Regions from separate parts of the Exiguobacterium sp. Leaf187 genome, predicted to be linked through region 2. Evidence: a T-box and tRNA genes for the amino acid it is inferred to sense, from the RefSeq annotation. Region 2 holds a T-box; the other holds one or more tRNA genes.
The links. A T-box is a leader RNA that pairs with one kind of tRNA and senses whether it is charged. The one in region 2 lies ahead of alaS (alanine--tRNA ligase), so its partner is inferred to be a tRNA-Ala.

Region 1: it encodes a tRNA-Ala, which carries the amino acid that the T-box ahead of alaS (alanine--tRNA ligase) is inferred to sense. The anticodon was not compared.

The regions. Positions count from the first base shown of each region.
Region 1 covers NZ_LMPR01000009.1:1,888,654-1,899,745, reverse strand. The annotation lists gene ASF99_RS13855 (redox-sensing transcriptional repressor Rex) at 1-421, shown strand, start outside; gene ASF99_RS13850 (twin-arginine translocase TatA/TatE family subunit) at 421-621, shown strand; gene tatC (twin-arginine translocase subunit TatC) at 629-1,408, shown strand; tRNA gene ASF99_RS13840 (tRNA-Ala) at 1,513-1,588, shown strand; gene ASF99_RS13835 (S8 family serine peptidase) at 1,810-5,556, shown strand; gene ASF99_RS17475 (hypothetical protein) at 5,684-5,842, shown strand; gene ASF99_RS13830 (hypothetical protein) at 5,963-6,415, shown strand; gene ASF99_RS13825 (hypothetical protein) at 6,429-6,938, shown strand; gene ASF99_RS13820 (hypothetical protein) at 6,905-7,372, shown strand; gene ASF99_RS13815 (FecCD family ABC transporter permease) at 7,427-8,434, opposite strand; gene ASF99_RS13810 (FecCD family ABC transporter permease) at 8,431-9,432, opposite strand; gene ASF99_RS13805 (iron-hydroxamate ABC transporter substrate-binding protein) at 9,511-10,422, opposite strand; gene ASF99_RS13800 (ABC transporter ATP-binding protein) at 10,426-11,092, opposite strand, start outside.
Region 2 covers NZ_LMPR01000009.1:1,166,401-1,177,492, forward strand. The annotation lists gene ASF99_RS10390 (O-methyltransferase) at 1-323, opposite strand, end outside; gene mltG (endolytic transglycosylase MltG) at 395-1,543, opposite strand; gene ASF99_RS10400 (DUF1292 domain-containing protein) at 1,622-1,915, opposite strand; gene ASF99_RS10405 (DUF1292 domain-containing protein) at 1,902-2,189, opposite strand; gene ruvX (Holliday junction resolvase RuvX) at 2,204-2,626, opposite strand; gene ASF99_RS10415 (IreB family regulatory phosphoprotein) at 2,623-2,892, opposite strand; gene alaS (alanine--tRNA ligase) at 2,927-5,569, opposite strand; T-box leader at 5,627-5,837, opposite strand; gene recD2 (SF1B family DNA helicase RecD2) at 5,880-8,105, opposite strand; gene ASF99_RS10430 (VOC family protein) at 8,222-8,770, shown strand; gene ASF99_RS10435 (tetratricopeptide repeat protein) at 8,816-9,481, opposite strand; gene mnmA (tRNA 2-thiouridine(34) synthase MnmA) at 9,495-10,616, opposite strand; gene ASF99_RS10445 (cysteine desulfurase family protein) at 10,633-11,092, opposite strand, start outside.

The sequences.
Region 1 (11,092 bases), 720 kb from region 2:
GAATCAAGATGAGGTGACGAATGTTGCCTTAATCGGGGTCGGTCATCTCGGAACAGCGTTTGCAAATTATAACTTTTTAAAGAATAATAGTACTCGGATAGTCGTTGCGTTTGATGCGGACGAAGAGAAGGTCGGAACAACGACGCATGACGTTCCAATCTATCATGTTTCGGACATGAAAGAACAAATCGAAGCGAATCAGGTCGATGTTGCCATCTTGACGGTTCCATCCCAGTTCGCGCAGTCAGTAGCGGATGAGTTAGTCGAGTATGGTGTGACTGGCATCCTGAACTTTACGCCCGCGCGGTTGAACGTGCCAGCGAGCGTCCGGGTCCATCACATCGATTTATCGATCGAGTTGCAGTCGTTAGTTTATTTCATGAAGCATTATTCGCAATCAGCTGAAGGAGTGAAATCATAATGGAAAACCTTATCCCGTCAACTATAGCATTCATCGGACCAGGTAGCTTAGCACTAATCGGTGTCGTCGCATTAATCATCTTCGGACCGAAGAAGTTACCTGAACTTGGTCGTGCTGCGGGTCAGACATTGAAAGAGTTCAAGAGCGCAACGAACGGTATCATGGACGACGATAAAAAGGATGAACCGAAAGAGAAGTGATTGAATCATGGCGATTGATCAAGAACAAAGCGTGACGTCGCATCTGGACGAACTGCGTAAACGGATCGTCTGGTCGCTTATCATCGTCGTCGTCCTGTTCGCTGTTGCATTTCCGCTCGTCCGACCGCTCGTTCGCTTCTTGCAAGCGGACTTAAAAGAGCTCGGTATCGGTTTGAATGCCTTCAACGTCGCAGATCCTTTAATGTTGTATTTGAATCTTGCGTTCATCATCGCAATCGTGCTGGCATCGCCGTTCTGGATGTATCAACTCTGGGCATTCGTCCGCCCTGGTCTGTATGATAAGGAGCAAAAAGCGACATTGACGTATATTCCGGTCATCTTCTTTCTATTTTTGGCTGGTGTAGCCTTCTCATACTTTTGGTTGTTACCTTTCTTATTAAAAGTTTCGACTGAACTAGGGAAGGAACTCGGAATCGAACAAGTCATCGGAGTTGAGAACTACTTCAGTTTCTTAATCCGATTAACGATTCCGTTCGGTCTTCTTTTCCAATTGCCGGTCGTGACGATGTTTCTGACACGTCTTGGTCTCGTGACGCCAATTTTCATGCGAAAGAATCGGAAATATGCGTACTTTGCGCTGTTCGTCGTTGCGGCATTGATCGCACCGCCGGACGTGACGTCACATTTGATGATCTCGGTCCCATTGTTCGTTCTCTATGAGATCAGCATCTTGATTTCTGCGCGGACGTACAAAAAGGTCTTGATCCTCGAGCAACAGGCAGAGCTTGAACGACAGGCGGATTTGATGCGTGAATTGAATAAATGAATCGTGAATTCCTTCCGACGATTTTGGAAGGAATTCTTTTTTATGAAAGCGTTATTTTTATATTGATAAAGCAGTTAGCGATGCGTATACTAAAGTTAATTCATGGGGGCTTAGCTCAGCTGGGAGAGCGTTTGGCTGGCAGCCAAAAGGTCGTCGGTTCGATCCCGATAGTCTCCACCATATTCGTACACTTCAAACTCTTGAGCATTCAAGAGTTTTTTTGTTGTTTTCAAAATATGGAAATGCAATATAAAGTGTCAATAAAAACAAATAATTATATAAAACAGACAGAACCGAATTGTTTATTTCCATCTATTTCATTAAACTAAATATACAGAATTTTCGTTTAACTGTTTTGTTGGTAACATCATTATAGTTTTTTAGAAAAGGGGAAAAGAAGCATGAAGAAGGAAATCGCACTCTTGGCAGCTGTCTTGATGACATCTTCCAACTTGGTCAGTGCTCAAGGAGCACTGTCCTCGCAAGATAAGGCAAGCGGTCAAAAGCCGCACGCCCTCTCACTTAAGAAAACAGGACAGGAGAAGGTGTATAAGCAGTCTGACAAGGTCCGTGTCGTCATCGAGATGGAGCAGAAGCCGGCGATTCAAATCGCGCAGGCACAAAACAAGCGGTATAGCACATTGAGCAATGCCGAAAAAGAGTCGATTAAGGATCGCCTCGTCAGCGTCCAAAAATCAGTCAAGTCAGCGATCGCTAAAAAATCGATTCCCGTTACATATAAGGAAAGCTTCACGACCGTCATCAACGGATTCAGTGGTGAAGTCAAGTTCGGCGACATCGAAGACATCAAACAACTCGACGGAGTCAAGAGCGTACATATCGCCCATGAATACGCGCGACCGAAAGCCGATAAAGGTGCAAAACCAGATATGTTATATAGCAAAGATATGGTTAATGCAAAAGAAACATGGCAGGACTACGGCTTCAAAGGGGAAGGGACAATTGTAGCGGTTATCGATACGGGGATTGATCCGTCGCATAAAGATATGGTGTTGAGCCCAGAGACGAAGATTGATTTGACTTCTTCAAAGGTTGAAAGCGCCAAAGAATCAAAAGGACTAAAAGGGAAGTATTTCACGGAAAAAGTCCCATACGGCTATAACTACGCTGATCACGATAGCGAAATCCGTGATTTAGGTGCAGGTGCATCGATGCACGGAATGCACGTAGCGGGTACGGTCGGTGCTAATGGAGACGAAGCGAACGGTGGTATCAAAGGGGTCGCACCGGAAACACAACTCCTCGCGATGAAAGTATTCGGAAATGATCCAGGCATGCCATCGACATTCAGTGATATCTACATCAAAGCGATTGATGATGCGATCGCCCTCGGAGCGGATGTCATCAACATGAGTCTCGGTTCGACGGCATCATTCGTCAACGCAGATGATCCGGAACAACGCGCGATCGTCAACGCGATGAACAACGGGATCTTATGTGCGATCTCTGCTGGAAACTCGGCATTCACAGGACATGGTGCAGGCAATCCGTATACAGCGAATCCTGACATCGGTGTTGTAGGATCTCCAGGGTTGATCAGCCAAGCGCTACAAGTCGCATCGCTAGAGAATACGAAATTAACGCTTGAAGGTATGGCACTGACGATTAACGGACAGGATGCTGGGTATTTGGCGTACCAAAAACAGGACTCGCCGAATCCGATTAAGGTATTCAACAAGGAGAAGCAAGACGTCATTTATGTCGGCGATGGTCAAGCATCGAACTATCAAGGAAAAGATGTCAAAGGAAAAGTTGTTTTTGTTGTGCGTAACGGCAGTTTCAATTACGGTATGATTCAAGCAGAAGCTGAGAAACAAGGAGCAGCCGGTGTCATCGTTCGTGGACGAGTCGATCATGGGGATTATGTCAGCATGGCACTTAACAATCCGACGATTCCGATGGTGACGCTCAGCATCGCGGATGGGAATGATCTTGAAGAAAAAGCGAAAGCAGGAAAAGCAATTGCTGTCACGTTCGATGGAAAAGCGGTCTCAGCAGATAACCCAGTAGCGGGCGAGATGTCTGATTTCACGTCATGGGGTGTCACACCAAATCTTGATTTCAAACCTGAAATCACGGCACCGGGTGGAAAAATCTACTCGACGCTCAATGATAACGAATATGGCGTCATGAGTGGAACATCGATGGCAGCACCACACGTCGCCGGAGGAACGGCACTTGTCATGCAACGAATCGCGAAGGATTTCAAAGTCGATGGTGCGACACGCGTTAAACTCGCGAAGAATATCCTCATGAACACGTCACGTCCACAGCTTGATAAAGGGCAGTATAATGCTGAAGCGAAAACTGGTAGCTTCTATTCACCACGTCGTGAAGGTGCTGGTTTAATGGATCTACGTGCTGCGATGAAAACACCAGTCGTCGTTACGGAAACGAAATCGGGTGAAGGAAAGGCTGCACTCAAAGAGGTCGGCGAAAAATTCACATTCACGCTCGATTTGAAAAACTATAGTAGCGAAAAAGTGACATATCAATTAGCCGGAACGGTACAATCGGATCTCGGTGCAGAAGGAACGAACTTCCTGGAAGCCAACAATATTTATAAGAAAAACTCAGTGGATGCGGTCGATCCGAATAAAGGAACTTTCCCAATCTCATTCGCAGTCGGTTCGAAAAAAGCAAGTTCTGTCTCCATCAATCCGAAGAGCTCAACGAAAGTAAGTGTATCGGTCGATTTGAAAGATACAGTCGATTGGGCAAACGGTCTTCCACTTGAGCAAGTCTTTGAAAATGGCTACTTCGTTGAAGGTTTCGTTCGTTTAATCGATACGAAGAGTAAAAATCCGGAATTGACAGTGCCGTACGTCGGATTCAAAGGAAAGTGGGATCAGGCACCGATCGTCGATGCACCGCGTTATGACGAAGAGAAGACATTCTACGGATTAACTGGATTAGCGACAGAAGTAAAAGATGATTTCGAGTTCCTCGGCACGAACACGGCGGGAAAAGTCGTTGAAAACAAGGTTGCGTTCTCACCGAACAACGATGGTAGCGTTGACGAGGCGTTCCCAGTCCTCTCGTTCCTTCGTAATGCACGAAAAGTCGAGTATTCGATTCTTGACCGTAATAAAGCAACACTCCGTAAATTAGATCTACAAACAGACGTTGTGAAGAACTATTATGATAGCGGTTCTGAAGATGGGTTCACACCCGTCACAAGTGCGGCTTGGGATGGAACAGTCAATGGAAAACCAGTCAAAGACGGTCTTTACTATTACCAAGTGAAATCAGTCATCGATTATCCGAATGCGAAGTGGCAGTCGAATCTCTTCCCTGTCTATATTGATACGAAAAAACCAGCAGCAACTGTTCAATGGGATACTGCAAAAGAAACACTTTCTTGGACAGCAGGCGATCAGGGAACAGGTGTAGCGTCGTATGACATTCTCGTCGATGGAACAAGTGTCCTCAAACAGCCGCTTGCACCGACAGAAAAAGCATATGAACTCAAAGGTCTCTCGAAGTCAGCGAAGATTGATTTTGTCGTCAAGGATTATGCAGGAAATACCGTGACGAAATCGGTGAACACGACAGGCATCGATAAGGCGGTACCGACCGTCCAAATCGACACACCGGTCGCACTCGGTCTGTCGACATCTAAAGTAGTTACTATCGCGGGTCATGTATCCGATGAGTCAGGGATCAAATCATTCAAAATTAACGGAAAAGCCGTCCAGCTTCGTTTTGATGCAGCAAAACAGCAGTACGTGTTCAGTCATGATGTGACCTATACGAAAGATGGCGTCAAATCGTTTAAAGTCGAAGCTTATGATGGAAAAGGAAATCGCTTAGTATTTAGCCGCCAGGTCATTCTAGATTCGACATTGCCGACTTTAAAAGTGACAGCACCAAAAACAGTATCAGCAAAAACAAAGACAGCATCTCTTAAAATCGTTCTTCAAGATAATTATGATGAGATTCGATTTGATATGAATGATAATGCCGTATACCGTCATACCTTCAAGGAACCATACCAAATGAGAGCCTTCAAAAAGACAATCACGAAAAAAGTGACGCTCAAGAAGGGGAAAAACACGTACAATTTGAAACTGAAGGATCTTGGTGGACACGTTGTTACAAAAACAGTCGTCATCACGAAAAAATAAGTAACTACAGATAAAGTCAGGCGGGTATACGTCTGGCTTTTCTTGCGTGCCGAAGCGCCTTGAAGGGTTTATGAGACGAGAAGAGGGGGAATTTTAAGAACAGAAACAAGTCAGAGGGGGAACAACCATGAATCCGTTCACGACCTTAATCGCCTTCATCGTAGGGTGTCTCGTCTTATATCTCGGTATCCGTGACAAAAACGGCTGGCTGATCGGTGTCGCGATGATACCGCTCGCAATCGTTGCCTATAGCGTCATCTATCTGATCATCCAGGTCAGTGCGTAGTCTTCATGGAAGATGTCTTACCCTGAGCGGTAGGACGTCTTTTTTTTTCAAAAATCGCACTAAAGATGAAACCGATCGAGTAAAATGTAAGTATATGACAGTATAGAGAGGTGGATGATCATGGAACACGTACATACACAAACGGATGCCTTAGCGGCGCTGTACGAAGAGATGCATCAGAAGACGAAGACCGGCATGTGGGTCATGCTTGCGGCATTCTTAGCGCTCAGTAACACACTCGAGAAACCAATCTACGCGATGATCGTCCCGTTATTGTATTTTGGCTACGACATGTTCGTACAACGCAAGCGGTTCGCGCTTGTTGCGGAATACACATCAAGAGATTCAGCAAGACGCCTTTATCAGGTGCATGTGTTGATTGGTATCTTACAATACGGAGCGCTTGCTGGTCTGATCGTCTGGGCAGTCGATCGCCCGAATACATCTTTCTTGATCGGTCTCGTCATCGTCGTCATTCCGTTCTACTGGCTCTGTCGAAAGACGTTAGAGTTTATCTCACGAAAGATTGATCCAACATATATCACGGAAAAAGAAATTCACAAAGCGCGCTAAAGGAGACGATGTCATGCAAACAGCTCGTGAAGAACGTCTACAAAAACTTGCGCTCGCGTACCGAGACGTCGAGTGGCTCGGCACACGCTGGTATTGGAACATGTTTCTATTCATAACAGTCGGTATCTTAATTGAATGGACGGATCTCCCGATGTTGATTTTGGCGATTCCAGCCGTTTTTCTCGCCTCCGATTTTCGATATCAATTAAAAAAACAAAAAATTTTAGACGGATATATCTCAAAAGCACAAGTCCGTCGGCAATTTTTACTACGTGTCGGTAGTCACGTCCTGCTGTACGCTGTCTTGACGATCGTCATCATCCAGACGATCGAGGAACCGTTCTGGAAGATACTGGTGGCCATTTTTGCGATTTTAACACCGCTCTACTTCATCAGCGAATGGATCATCCGACGTGACGGAGCGCGTGACCCGGATTATATCAGTGACAGAGAAGTAGCCCGCTTCGTCAAACAGAAAGGAACATCGAAATGGAACACCTATTCGAGCGACAAGCACGTCTGAATGTAATGAAACGTCCAGTGCATGTCGTCACCTATTTCTTTTCGATTCCTGGATTGATTGTCGCCATACTTGCTTGGTTTTTACCAGCGGTTGAATCCGTCTTTGGACAAACCTTGTTTTTCTGTCTTTGTGGAATTGGAGTCGCTCGAGAAATCGTCCGGCTACGACTCATGAAGTCCTATTTAACGCAAGGTATCTATCAACAGACTGTTCAGAAGGTTGCTCACCTGACGATCATAGGATATGTCGTGGCGTGGCTAATCGCTTTCGTCATGCTGTCGATTCCAAATGCTCCCGGTTATTTATTCGTTCTCTTACTTGTCTGGAGCGGCGGAGTCGGTCTTGGTGTCACTCGAATGAATCGATTGGCTAAACAAATCGATCCTGCGTACGTTTCGATGGGAGAAATTGAACGTGCGTGGTGGAAACGCTAAAGCAAAAAATCCGCATCTATTCAGCAAAAGACGCTGATGGATGCGGATTTTTGATTATTTCTTCAACAGTAGATAAATGAAGTACGGTGCTCCAATCAAGGCGACGACGATCCCAGCCGGTACCCCGTCTGGTCCCGCGATGTTTCGTCCAATCGTATCAGCGAACGCGAGCAACCAGCCGCCGAGTAAAAGGGCAATCGGTAGGAAGAACTGATGCCGTGGTCCGACAAGCGCACGGGCGATATGTGGCGCCATCAGACCAATGAAGGAGATTCCCCCTGTCACGGAGACGGCAGCAGCAGCGAGCGCGACGGCTGTCAACAAGAGTTGGATCCGTTCTTTTTCAATCGCGACGCCAACACCAATCGCGACCGGTTCATTCAAGGCAAGTAGATTGAGCTTATTCGCCTTATAGAACGTGAGCGGAATCAAGACGAGTAACCACGGTAAGAGTGAGTAGACGAAGATCCAGTCCGTCCCCCAGATGTTACCGGCGAGCCACTTGGCGATGAAGTCGACCTTTTCACGACGCGTCGACGAAATCAGGATGACCATGATTCCAGACAGTGCCATCGAGAAGCCGACACCCGTTAAGATCAAGCGGATCGGTTGGAGTCCTTGTACACGGTCGTACGAGAACAGGTAGATCGCTGTCGCGGTGACGAGTGCACCGAAGAAGGCAGCGATCGGTAACAGATAGATGAATGACCCGACATCGGTCGGGAAGTACAGGAAGAACAAAGCGACGGCGACGCCAGCTCCGGTGTTGATGCCGATGATACCAGGATCAGCGAGTTCATTGCGGGTGATGCCTTGTAAGATTGCACCCGATAAGGCGAGCGCCATTCCTGCCATGACGGTGATGAGCAGTCGGGGTAAGCGGAGCGAATAGAGGACGAACTCCTCTTTGAACGATCCGTTTCCAAGTAACGTCGGCAGTAAACGATCGTACGAGAGAGAAGCAGGTCCAAGACCGATGCTGACGACGAGTGTTGCGATCAATAGTGCCAGTAACGTCCAAAACGTCAGTTGCTGGCGACGGCGTAAACGAGATTCCATCATGAGAAAGCACGCCCTCCTTTTCGAACGATTAAGAGGAAGAATGGTAGCCCGAGCATCGAGACGATTGCGATGACTGGCGTTTCATAGGGCGCGTACAGCGTCCGTCCGATCGTATCGGCAAGCAACATGAACGTCGCACCAAAGATCGCAGTCATGGGCAGGATGAATCGATAGTCCGTCCCGACGATCGCACGGACGATATGCGGAATCATCAGCCCGATGAACGCCATGTTACCGACGAGTGCTACGGCAGCACCGGCAAGCAGGATGACGACGACATAGAGGACCGCCTTGATCCGCTGGATGTTCTGTCCGAGTCCGAGCGCGACTTCTTCCGAAAGACTGAGGATCGTCAATTGCCGCGAGAAAATGAACGCAATCACGATACCGATCGCGATGACCGGCGCGATGACTTGCAGTTGTCCCCAGGTCGACCCGACGAGCCCACCGGACGTCCATTGTGAGACATCTTGGGCAATCTTGAAGTAGATCCCGATGCCTTCCGCAATCGCGTACAGAAACGCTGAGATCGCGGAACCGGCAAGGACGATCCGGAGCGGTGAGAAGCCGCCTTTTTTCGAAGCGCCGATTCCAAAGACAAGTGCTGCCCCGAGTGCTGCACCGACGAAACACGCGATCATGATTCCGAAGTAGTCAATTTTCGGGAACAGGACGATGACGAGCGCGAGTGCTGCATTCGCACCCGCTGTCAGACCGAGTAGACCAGGATCGGCGAGGGGATTGCGTGTCATGGCTTGCATGATGGCACCTGAGACACCGAGTGCTGCACCGACGAGGATCGCTGCCAGTTCCCGTGGCAAGCGGATTTCCTGGACGATTTTTGCTTTTTCATTCAACGGTCCGAACGTCAAAGCGTTCCAGACTTCGCGCGTCGTCGTATCGGCAGCACCGAACGTCATCGCGATCCAGAACATCCCGAAAAAGAGGACGAGACCGAGTGTGATTTTAATGCCGAACGGAATTCGACCAGCTGACATGAATGTCGCCTCCATTTCTGATTCAGTGAGTGAGCCACAAAAAAAGGAAGGGATCCCGCAGGTTCCCTCCCTTATTCATTATGCGCCAAGGAAACTTTTCTTGAAGAACTCGAGTTGACGTTCGAGTGTGAGCGGATCGTTGAAGTAGAACTCCTTCGAATCGACTTCGAAGACACGATCGTTTTTAACGGCTGGAATGTTTTTGAACGTATCCGTTTTCGTGAATGAGTTGTCCGCTTCCGCACTCTTACTGAAGACGAGGTAGTCGCCTGCGTATTCAGGAAGGACTTCTGGTGACAACGCGTAGTATCCGTCTTTTAATGCCATCTTCGTGACTTTATCCGGCATTTTCAATTTCATTTCCTGATAGAGAATCTCTGTTCCACGACCCCAGTTATCGCCGAAGACGTAGAGTTGTTTATCGAAGCTTTCGATGACAGAAACAGTAGCATCTTCACCGATTTTTGCTTTGATGTCTTTACCGGCAGCAGCAGCGCGTGTTTTGAAGTCTTTGACCCAGTCGCGTGCTTCTTGCTCTTTGTTGAGCAATTTACCGATTTCGATGTGTTGCGTCAAGTAGTCGACTTTTCCGTATGTGTACGTGACTGTCGGAGCAATCTTTTTGATTTTATCGAGGTTTTTCGTTGTTGAGTAGCCGATGATCAAGTCTGGTTCGAGTTCGATGATTTTTTCAACGTTCTCTTCCGATACTTCCGTGACATCTTTGAGCTTGTCGAACTTCGGATTCGCTTTTGACCACGAATCGACACCAACGACAGGTACGTCGAGTGCCATGACGTTGCCGGCAAAACCAGCGAGAACAACGACACGTTTTGGATTAGCCGGAACTTTGATGTCACCGTTCTCCGATTTGTACGTAATCGTCTCGTTTTTCGACCCAGACGCTGCGTCGTCTTTTTTCTCCGTATTGCCACACGCTGCGATGACGAGCGTGAGAATGAGTAGAACCGGTAAAAGTAGTTTCTTCATGATTCAATCTCCCTTGATTAAGTTGTAGGTGATACACATCGGCTTGTTCGTCCGCGGATCGCGTCCGATTTCAGCATCGATATGGAATACTTCTTGTAAGACGTCTTTTGCGATGACTTCCTCACACGTTCCGGCTTTGACGACTTCACCGTTTTTCATGGCGATGATATAGTCGGCGAACCGTGCCGCTTGATTCAAATCATGCAGGACCATGACGATCGTCCGTCCTTCAGTCCGGTTGAGATGCTCGAGTAGTTCGAGTACCTCGAGTTGGTGGGCGAGATCAAGATAAGTCGTCGGTTCATCGAGGAAGATGATGTCCGTCTCTTGGGCGAGTGCCATCGCAATCCAGACCCGTTGACGTTGACCACCCGACAGCGAATCGACGGGACGATGTTTGAATGCCATCGTATCCGTTGCTTCGAGTGCCCAATCGATGATCTCGTAATCGTGTTTCGTCAAGCGTCCAAATCCTTTTTGGTACGGGAAACGACCGTATGAGACGAGCTCTGCGACCGTCAGACCACTTGCGCTCTCTGGAGTTTGTGGCAGAATAGCCATTTTCCGGGCAAGTAGCTTCGTACTTTCCTTGGCGATATCGAGACCATCGAGCAATGCACGTCCTGATTGATGAGGAATGATCCGTGTCATCGCTTTCAATAAAGTCGAT
Region 2 (11,092 bases):
CCAAAAATGATGTCAATCCGGTCCGCCACATCTGACCGGGCGATGAAGGTTTTTGCTTCTTCATACCGCTTTGCATTTCGTTCAATCGTCGTAATGCGCGCATCCGGTAGCGCACGGGCCATCCGAATCGCACTATATCCGATTGCGGTTCCGACTTCTAAAATGCGCTTCGGTTGTTGTAATCGCAATAGCGATAACAAGACTTCGGAACCTGTCAGTTCGATGATTGGTATATGATGTTCTTCCGCATAACGCTCCATTTCTTCTAACAGAGCATCTCGAGGATGAATCATTGATTCGACATAGGTCGTGAAATCATTCACGCCATTCACTCCCTCTTCCGCATAAACAGGTTGACTTGAAGCGAACTTCCCGCTTCAACCCAACCCGTTGCTCATTGCTCTTTACTCGCTTCGTATTCCACCCATTCCGGCTTATACTTAACGACGTTTCGTTGATGTTCTTCATATGTCTCTTCGTATAGAATCTGTCCTCGTGGATGTTTATCACTTGGTGGACGGGCGAAGAAATAGACATATTTCGTTTTATTCGGATTTAACACGGCAAGTACCGAATCCTTACTGACCGTTGAAATCGGACCAATCGGAATTCCTTCGTACTTGTACGTGTTGTACTTCGAATTGTTCTCGAGATCCTTCAGCGTCGTTAAAGCCGTATTTTCACCTGTGCCATACCAAACCGTTGGATCCGACTGTAACTTCATACCGTCATCCAATCGATTTTTAAAGACACCAGCGATTTCACGACGATCATCTGCTGTCGCCGCTTCACGCTCGACCATGGAACCGAGACTGAGTACTTCATGGAAGGTCATGCCAGACTTTTGAATGGCATCCGCATTCTCATCGTAGACTTTTTCTGTTTCATCGAGCATCGTCTCGACGATTTGATCAATGCTTTTTCCTTTATCAAACTCATACGTTGCTGGGAAGAGGTACCCTTCAAGTGCATACAGGACACCATCTTTTTTCACTTCATCCGTCAACATCGGATATTTTTCAATCATGCTGTCGATGAATGTCGCATCCGTCAATTCTTTACGGACCGTCTCTTCCTTGAAGTTCGTTGCTTTCGCGATCAAAGCGATTTGACGATCCATCGTGATGCCTTCAGGTAACGTGATTTTCACATCCGCTGCCTTCATGACCGTTCCCGTCTTTAATTCATTGATGATTTCATCCGGGGACATGGCTTGTGACAGTGTATACGTACCCGCCTGGAATGACGATTCATTCTTATAACGGACGTAATAACGGAAAATCGTCTCGTTCGCAATCAAGTCTTTTTCCTTTAGTAAGGAAGCAATCGTACTCGTCCCTGCTCCTAAAGGAACTTCGACTTTGACGGATTTCGTCGCTGCTTCATCGACTGGTTCAAGCGCATTTTTCAAAAAGACATAGACGACCGCACTGGCAACTAGAAAAATCGTCAACAATACAGAAAGGATGATTAGCGTAATCCGCCGTGATGTCCGGCGTCGCCTTTTTTCGATTTCGGCATTTTGCTTCCATTCGTTCTCCATCGGTTCCTCCTTCTTCTCTTAAAACAAGGTGACATCGTAAGAGAAAGTCTCTTACGACGTCACCTGTCATGAGTCGGGTTAGTCTAACTGATCTTCGAGCGTGTTAAAGACTTCTTCGATTTCATCCCAAGTCGCTGTATCATCTTCATCGATCGGTACGAGGTTGAAGTCGTTGTCTCCATCACCGTATTCGTCAAGTTCGTAAACGAAGATATCGACTTCTTCTGCTTCGTCATAGTCTGCTCCGATTGGCTCAAGGAAGATGTATGTCTTACTCGAACGTGGGCTTTCGTAACGCAGACGTTCTACGAATTCGAAATCATTTCCTTCGCCGTCCGGAATTACGTAACGTGTTGGTTCATTCTGTTGCATCAGTGATCCGCTCCTTTAACGCAAGCTCGAGTTCATCCCAAGTTTGCTCATCATTTTCATCGATCAGGCTCAATTCGAAATCATCTTCGCCTTCTCCATATTCATCGATCTCACAGATGATCAGATCATCTGCTCCTTCGTCAGGGTTACCGATCATTTCAAGAAACAGATAGGTTTTTCCTGTACGTTCACTCGAGTAACGGTACCATTCTTCGAAAAGATGTTCGCCGCCCTCTTCATCTGGAAAGAGATACTGACGTTTTTCTTCAGCCATCGGTTTCTCCCCCTTCATCGATTCGTCCGATCCAAGTACGATTGCAGGATCATGACGGCAGCCATCTTATCGATGACTTGTTTACGCTTTTTACGGCTGACATCGGCATCGATCAGCATCCGTTCTGCTTGCATCGTCGTCAACCGTTCATCCATGAAGACGACTTCAAGCCCGGTATGCTGTTCGATTTCCTTCGCAAAAGCTTCACTTGCTTCTGCGCGGGGACCGATGGAACCGTTCATGTTTTTCGGAAGACCAATGACTAGGATTTCGACATTGTATGTCTTCATGATGACATCGAGCCGTTTGAAGGCTTCTGGGTAATCCGGTTCCGTCCACTTGACCGTCTCGACGCCTTGCGCCGTCCAGCCCATCAAGTCACTGACCGCTACCCCGATCGTCTTCGAACCGACATCTAGTCCCATTGCACGTTTCATTTTGAATTTCCACTCTCCGCCAAATAAGATTTCACGAGTTCTTCGAGCAATTCGTCGCGTTCAATCTTACGAATTAAATTACGTGCGTCATTATGACGAGGAATGTAAGCAGGATCTCCTGAAAGGAGATAGCCGACGATTTGGTTGATCGGATGATATCCTTTTTCTTCTAAAGCATGATAGACCGTCAACAACACATCACGTGTCGCTGCTTTGTTATCGTCTTCCGGAAAGTTGAATTTCATCGTTTGATCCATCTGACTCACGTTCATCACCTCTTTCATATACACTACGTTTCTATTATGCCAGTGATTGCACGTATTGTGAAGCGTACGCGAGTGCTTCTTCTAATTTCGACGCATCTTTTCCACCAGCTTGAGCCATGTCAGGGCGACCGCCACCGCCACCACCGCAGCGTGTTGCGACTTCCTTGATCAATTTACCAGCATGATAGCCTTGGTCGATTAAATCTTTTGAGACGCTTGCGACGAGATTGACTTTCTCGCCTTGCGCACTTCCGAGAACGATGATTGCCGATCCGAGCGAGCTCTTCAACTCGTCCATCATACCGCGAAGAGCATCCATATCTGAGACGTCGACCCGTTTCGCAAGCACACGCACGCCATTGATTTCCTCAACATCGTCCTTCAATGAAGCAGCTTCGATGTTCGCGAGTTTTGCTTGCAACGATTCATTCGCCCGTTCCGTCTCACGGAGCTGTTGTTGCAGTGCTTCGATGCGAACAGGAACTTCTGTCGTCTTCGTCTTCAAGACAGCTGCTGCTTGTTCGAGTGTTTCCAAGTGTTGATTCATGACACGATATGCGCCTGCACCCGTTACCGCTTCGATTCGGCGTGTACCTGCACCGATACCAGACTCTGAAACGATCTTGAACAAGCCGATTTCTGCTGTGTTCCCGACGTGGATACCGCCACACAACTCGATCGAGTATGTGCCTGCTGAGACGACACGGACCGTTTCACCGTATTTCTCACCGAACAATGCCATTGCGCCTTTTGCTTTTGCATCAGTGATGTTCATCTCTTCGATATCAACCGGTAGTGATGCCCAGATTGCTTGGTTGACGTCTTGTTCAATCTTCGTCAACTCTTCTTGTGTCACTGCACCGAAGTGTGAGAAGTCGAAACGAAGACGATCTGGAGAAACGAGTGATCCTGCTTGGTTGACGTGTGTTCCGAGCGTATCTTTCAATGCTTTATGAAGCAAGTGTGTTGCCGTATGGTTTTTCGTGACGGCTTTACGCTCTGCTGCTTCGACTGTTGCAACGACGTCTGCAGCTTCCGTTGCGATCCCTGTACGAACGATGACCGTATGCAAGTTTTGACCGTTTGGTGCTTTTTGAACATCTTTGACATCAAGAACGAAGTCTTTGCCTTCGATTGTTCCTGTATCCGCGACTTCACCACCACTTTCAGCGTAGAACGGTGTGATGTCAAGAATGACTTGTGCTTCTTCACCAGCAGCGACTTCTGTGACTCGTTCTCCATCATGCAACAATGCGATGATTTTCGCATCCGCCTTAAGGTCGGTATAGCCGACGAACGTACTTTTATCTTTTAGCGTCGAGAGGACTTCCGATTGCTGTTGCATCGAACCACTCTCTCCACGCGCTGCACGTGCACGCTGACGTTGTGCATCCATCGCTAGTTTGAAGCCTTCTTCATCAACAGACATCTGATGATCTTCCGCATACTCGACTGTCAATTCGAGTGGGAAACCATACGTGTCATACAGACGGAACGCATCTTCGCCACTGATAACATGCTCACCGTTCGCCTTAGACGTCTGAGCGACTGTGTTCAAGATTGCAAGACCGTCATGAAGTGTCTCATGGAAACGTTCTTCTTCGTTTTTGATGACACGTTTGATGAAGTCTGCTTTTTCTGGAACTTGTGGGTAGAAGTCGACCATGACATTCCCGACCGTATCGACGAGTTCATACATGAACGGACGTTCGATTCCAAGCATCTTCGCATAACGAACCGCACGGCGTAGTAAACGACGAAGGACATATCCACGACCTTCATTCGAAGGAAGCGCACCGTCACCGATTGCGAATGACACAGTACGGATGTGGTCTGCGATGACCTTGAATGCTACATCGAGTTTCGAATCATCACGGTAGATTTTACCGCTGATCTCTTCTGTTTTGTGAATGATCGGCATGAACAGATCCGTATCGAAGTTCGTCGGCACGTCCTGCATGACACATGCCATCCGTTCGAGTCCCATTCCTGTATCGATGTTTTTACGCGGAAGTTCCGTGTAGTTGCCGTGTCCATCGTGGTTATACTGACTGAAAACGATATTCCAGATCTCGAGATAGCGTTCGTTTTCGCCACCTGGGTAGAGTTCTGAATCGTTCGGATCGTCTCCAAAAGCAGGTCCACGGTCGAAGAAGATTTCCGTGTTCGGACCAGATGGACCTTCACCGATTTCCCAGAAGTTATCTTCAAGTGGAATGATCCGCTCAGCCGGTACACCGAGTTCAAGCCAGATTTGACGCGCTGCGTCATCTTCCGGGTGAATCGTGACCGAGAGACGTTCCGGGTCAAGACCGTACCAGTCATCACTCGTCAAGAGTTCCCAGCCCCATTTGATTGCATCTTCACGGAAGTAATCACCGACAGAGAAGTTTCCGAGCATCTCGAAGAACGTATGGTGACGTGCTGTTTTCCCGACGTTTTCGATATCATTCGTCCGGATTGATTTTTGTGCGTTGACGATACGTGGATTATCAGGAATGACACGACCATCGAAATATTTCTTGAGTGTCGCAACCCCTGAGTTGATCCACAAGAGCGATGGATCCTCGACCGGTACGAGTGAAGCACTCGGTTCGATCGCATGCCCTTTGCTTTGGAAGAAATCAAGATACATCTGACGGATTTGTGCACCCGTTAATGGTTTTAGAGCTTTCATGAACAGTTACCCCCATTGGTTTTATTTGGACGCAAAAAAGCGATGCCTTCATCCCTGAAAAGGGACGAAAGCATCGCTTCCGTGGTACCACCCTCGTTCGTAAGCAATCCATTGCCTACCTCGAACATCTGATAACGGGGATGACCCGCAGGTGTTTACACCCGACTCCGGAAGGAGCTTCAAAGGGACTCGAGAAAGTGATTGCAGCAGACTCACTTCTCTCTGGACTCGAGTTTTCCTTTTACTTATCTTCCATCAACGTGTTACGTCCATTCATCTATCGTGATTATTACCTATCACACAGCATCCGTCAAGTCTTTGTCACCCCACCGAGTCGTTCAATCAATCGTGTTCGGCGCCGCGGCTCCTCTTCTTGCGACGCTTTATGAAACGCTCGTGGGTCGCCGAACAATAATAAACTCGACTTCGCACGGGTGACCGCCGTATAAATCAAGTTTCGGGAATGCTTGAATGCCCCCGTGAAATAGACCGGCATCAAGACGATCGGAAACTCGGACCCTTGTGCCTTGTGGATCGTAATCGCGTAGGCATGCGTGAATTGATCCCAGTCACTCCGGTTGTACTCGACTTCCGTCTGGTCGAAGCGGGCGATGATCTTATCCACCTTGTCGACGTTCTCTTTGGCGAAGAAGATATTGACGATTTCGCCGATATCTCCGTTATAGACGTTCTCTTCCGCATTATTGACGAGCTGAAGAATCTTATCCCCGGTCCGGTAAATCCGAGTGCCTTGTTTGACTTCGCGTTTTTTCGGTTCCTCCGGATTGTAGACGCGTTGCAAGGCGACATTCAGTTCGTCGATTCCGACCTGCCCACGGTAAGTCGGTGCCAGAACCTGAACATCGAATTTCGAATACCCTTTTGCGAGTGCTTTTTCCGCGAAGGCTGAGATGCCGCGTAACGTCTCTTGCGGAGACGCGGTGTAAAAGCGACGATCCGCAAGTGGTGATAACAAATCAGCTGACGTCGTCCGGTTCTTCAAATCATGCGCGAGCCGTAAAATCGAAGAATCTTCCGCTTGGCGATGGACGACGTTCAAACGAACGACGGGAATCCCTTCCGTATCCATCAAATCTGCCAGCACCTGCCCTGGACCGACGGATGGTAACTGATCGCGGTCACCGACGAACAAGATTTTCATACCGTTCGGCACAGCACGGAGCAGACTCGATAACAAGTAGATATCAATCATCGACGACTCATCGATGATCAGTACTTTCCCGGTGATCGGCTGATCTTCATTTAATTGGAAATTCGTTCCGTCATACTTCAACAGACGATGAATCGTCATCGCTGGGACGTCCGTTGCTTCCGACAAACGTTTAGCGGCGCGTCCGGTCGGTGCAACAAGGACGTACGGATAAACATCTCCCGTCTTGACGCGACTCTTCTCAAGCGGCCAATCATGAATTTCTTGCAGGGCATGTAAAATTCCCTTGATAACAGTCGTCTTACCGGTACCGGGTCCACCGGTCAGGACCATCAGCGGTGCTTTGACCGCTAACTCGATCGCTTCTCGCTGTTGCGCCGCATATTCCATGCCAAACTGTTCTTCGAGATGCCCGATTGCTTCAAGGATCGTCGCGACATCGACTTCCTGTTCGGCACCGTTCGCCATGACGCGCGCCAGTTCCTTCGCCGCTCGGACTTCGGCATAAAAGATCGTCGGTAAATACAAACAGCCTTCTTCGAGCTTGACCTTATCTTCAGCGAGCAACAGTTCAATCGCTTGTTCTAGCCGTTCACCCGGGTCTTCACCAAGCAAGCGGGGTGCTCGCTGCAATAGTGAGTCGACTGTCGCAAAGGCATGTCCCTCTCCTGCTTCTTGTTCTAATATGTGCATGATCGAAGCAGCGACGCGCTCCGGGTGTAATCCGACGAGTCCGAGATGTGATGCGATATGATCGGCTGTCTTAAAACCAATCCCATTCACTTCATACATCAAGGAATATGGATTCTCTCGTATTCGCGCCATGGCGTCCCCTTCGTAAGCAGCATAAATCTTTGCCGCTAGCTTCGGCGTAACATCAAATGGTGCTAAGAACAGCATCAACTGATCGACACCGTATAACGTGGCGAGTCGACTCAAGATGATGTCAGCTTGTTTTTGTTTTAACCCAGGCACCTGATTCAGTACCCGTTCATCTTTCAAAATGAGATCCACTGCCTCTTCTCCGAGAGCATCGACGATATTTTTCGCTGTCTTCGGACCAATGCCGGTGAACGAACCATTCGTCAAGAAGCGGATCGTCGCATGTTTTGTCATCGGAACCGATCGCCGAATCAGTTCCGCCTTCAGTTGTTTTCCGAATCGGGGATGATCGACGAGACGACCGAATGCTTGATACGTTCCTCCGAGTTCGATCCCAACCCCAGTACCCGTGATGACGAGCTCGGTTTCTTTCAGTTCAAAGTTCTTTTCTTTGACGGCGACCAATACAATGGAGTGTGCTTCTTCTTCAGAAGAAAAGAGCACACGTTTGACGCGCCCGACGACTTGATGGGGGTGCTCCATCACTCCACCTTCTTTCTCTCTTTTTCATTCGCTGCTTTCATCATAGCATTCGTTTACCGGATTTTAAATCAGGGAAAGATACCCTGAAACATTTCGTTAAGAGGAGGAGTTTAAGGATGGCACGTTTACCGATTGCAGGATTGTGTGAATTAGTACTTGAAGTCGAGGATATGGACCGTGCGGTTGGCTTTTGGAATGGGACACTAGGCATTCCAGTCGTCGAGCAATGGGCTCCTGAAGATGCGGAACCAAGTAAAGAACAATCTAAACAAGACGGGGTCTGGGCCACGTGGCTTTACATTGGCGGTAATACTCGACTCGGCCTGTGGCTGAAGCGAGACTTCACGATGGAAGAACGGACCGTCAAACACTTACCAGTATCCGAATGGGACACGTTGTACGATGAAGGTGGTGTCCATGTCCACTGTGCTTTCTACGTTGAGAAGGACGAGTTCCAGCAAGCCTTGAATCAATTGCGGGAAGCATCAATCACCGTGAAGCTCAGAGAATGGGACGAACAGGAGACATCGAATCAAAAAGAACATTCTGCTTATTTCAAGGATACGGAAAATAACGTCATCGAACTGTACACGAAAAACATGGATGAAGCCTATGAAGACTTTTCCGGTCCACCACTTCGTGTCATCCGTGAAGTTGGGAATTAAATAGCATAAAAAAAGACGACTCCAGGCGGAATCGTCTTTTTTATATCAGTCTGCTTGTTTTAATAACGCATCCATCTTCGCTTTCGCGTCCCGCGCAAGGGCGTGTTCCGGCTGGTAGGCAAGAACGGCTTCGAGTTCTGCATAACAGGCTTCTTGTTGACCAAGGAAAGCAAGGGCAATCGCATAATTGTATCGTGCATCTGTATGCGTTTCGTCAAGCATCAAGACGTGCTCGAACATCTCGACCGCTTCTTCCAACTTCTCGTTTTGCGCTAAGGCAAGTCCGTATTGGAATGCGATCTCGATATCGACACCGTTTAGTTCTGACGCACGCTGTAAACGGGGCAACCCGCGGACTGGATCACCGAGTTTTTGATACGTCATCCCAAGCATGAAATGGAGATCCGCGTCGTCAAGTCCATATAATAACGCTGCCCGCAATGATTCCTCTGCTTCGACGAGTTGATCGGCAGCAAAGAACAGCGCCCCTTTTGCATAATAGGCACTCGCAAACGTGTTATCGATCATCAGTGCCCGGTCATAAAAACGAAGGGCACGATCAGCATCGTTCATCGATTGGAGTAATGTTCCAAGATTGACGTACGCTGTCGGATCTTTTGGATTTTCTTCGATCGCGTCGTTAAACGCTTGCGCTGCTAATTCATAATTTCCAGCTTCTAGATGCCGGAATCCTACTTCATTATAGTTCATCTTCTTTTGCTCCTTACGCTAGATAAGCGAGGCGTTCGCCTGCTTTATAGGCTGCATCGATCGTCGCACCACCGAGGCAGATGTCCCCATCATAGAACACGACTGCTTGTCCTGGTGTGATTGCTCGTTGACGCTCGTCAAATGAAACATCGAGTCCATCTTCGAGGACACGAACCGTGACGGTTGTATCTTGTTGACGGTAACGGAATTTCGCCGTACAACGGAATGTCTCACCGACCGGACGCTCAGATGTCCAGCTGACATCTGAAGCAAGTAACCCTTCCGAATACAACAATTCGTTATGGAATCCTTGATCGACATAGAGGATGTTCTCCTCTAAATTTTTCCCGACGACGAACCAAGGCTCTCCGTCGCCACCGATACCGAGTCCATGACGTTGCCCCATCGTATAGTACATCAATCCATCGTGACGTCCCATGACGTTGCCGTCAAGTGTCCGCATCTCACCGGGTTGCGCCGGCAGATATTGACCGAGGAATTGTTTGAAGTTCCGCTCGCCAATGAAGCAAATGCCTGTCGAGTCTTTTTTCTTCGCCGTTGCGAGGTTCGCTTCTTCTGCGATCCGGCGCACTTCTGATTTTTCCATGTGCCCGATCGGGAACATCGCCTTCGCGATTTGCTCTTGCGACAATTGATTCAAGAAATATGTTTGATCCTTGTTTGCATCAACGCCTCGAAGCAATTTATGTTCTCCATCCTCATAGACGGCACGCGCATAGTGCCCTGTCGCGACGAAATCGGCACCAAGACGCATCGCGTGATCGAGGAAGGCTTTGAACTTGATTTCCTTGTTACACATGACGTCCGGATTCGGTGTCCGACCGAGTTTATATTCATCGAGGAAGTACGTGAAGACCTTATCCCAGTACTCTTTCTCGAAATTGACTGCATAGTACGGAATGCCGATTTGATTGGCTACCGCGATGACGTCTTCATAATCTTCCGTCGCCGTACAAAAGCCGTTCTCATCCGTGTCATCCCAGTTTTTCATGAAGATTCCGATGACGTTATAGCCTTGCTCTTTTAATAAATGAGCCGTCACAGAAGAATCGACACCGCCCGACATCCCAACGACGACTGTCGTTTCACTCGGGGCTTTCGCTCGTGTATTCATTTATTTCACCTCTTAGTTAATTCTGAAACGATTTTACGACATCTTGCAAGGCTTGTGCGAGTAGTTCGACTTGCGCGAGCTCATTTCCGTGACCAAAACTGATTCGGACCGATGCTCGTGTCCGTTCATCTTCGCCATACATCGCCGATAAGACATGCGAAGGTTCGACGGATCCTGCCGTACATGCACTCCCGCTCGATACGGCCATTTGACGCATATCAAGCATGATCAGGAACGGTTCGATTTCAATCCGCGGGAAGTAAAGATTGAGGACATTCGGCAATCCTTCAACGCCGTTAACTTCGTAAGTGACGCCACTTTCATCCAATCGCGTTAGCAAAACGTTACGCAGTTGTTTGATGTGGTCCTGTTGTTGATCACGCTCTGCGATCATCAGTTCGAGCGCTTTCGCTAAACCGACGATTCCCGGTACGTTCTCCGTACCAGCACGACGCTTGCGTTCCTGTTCTCCTCCG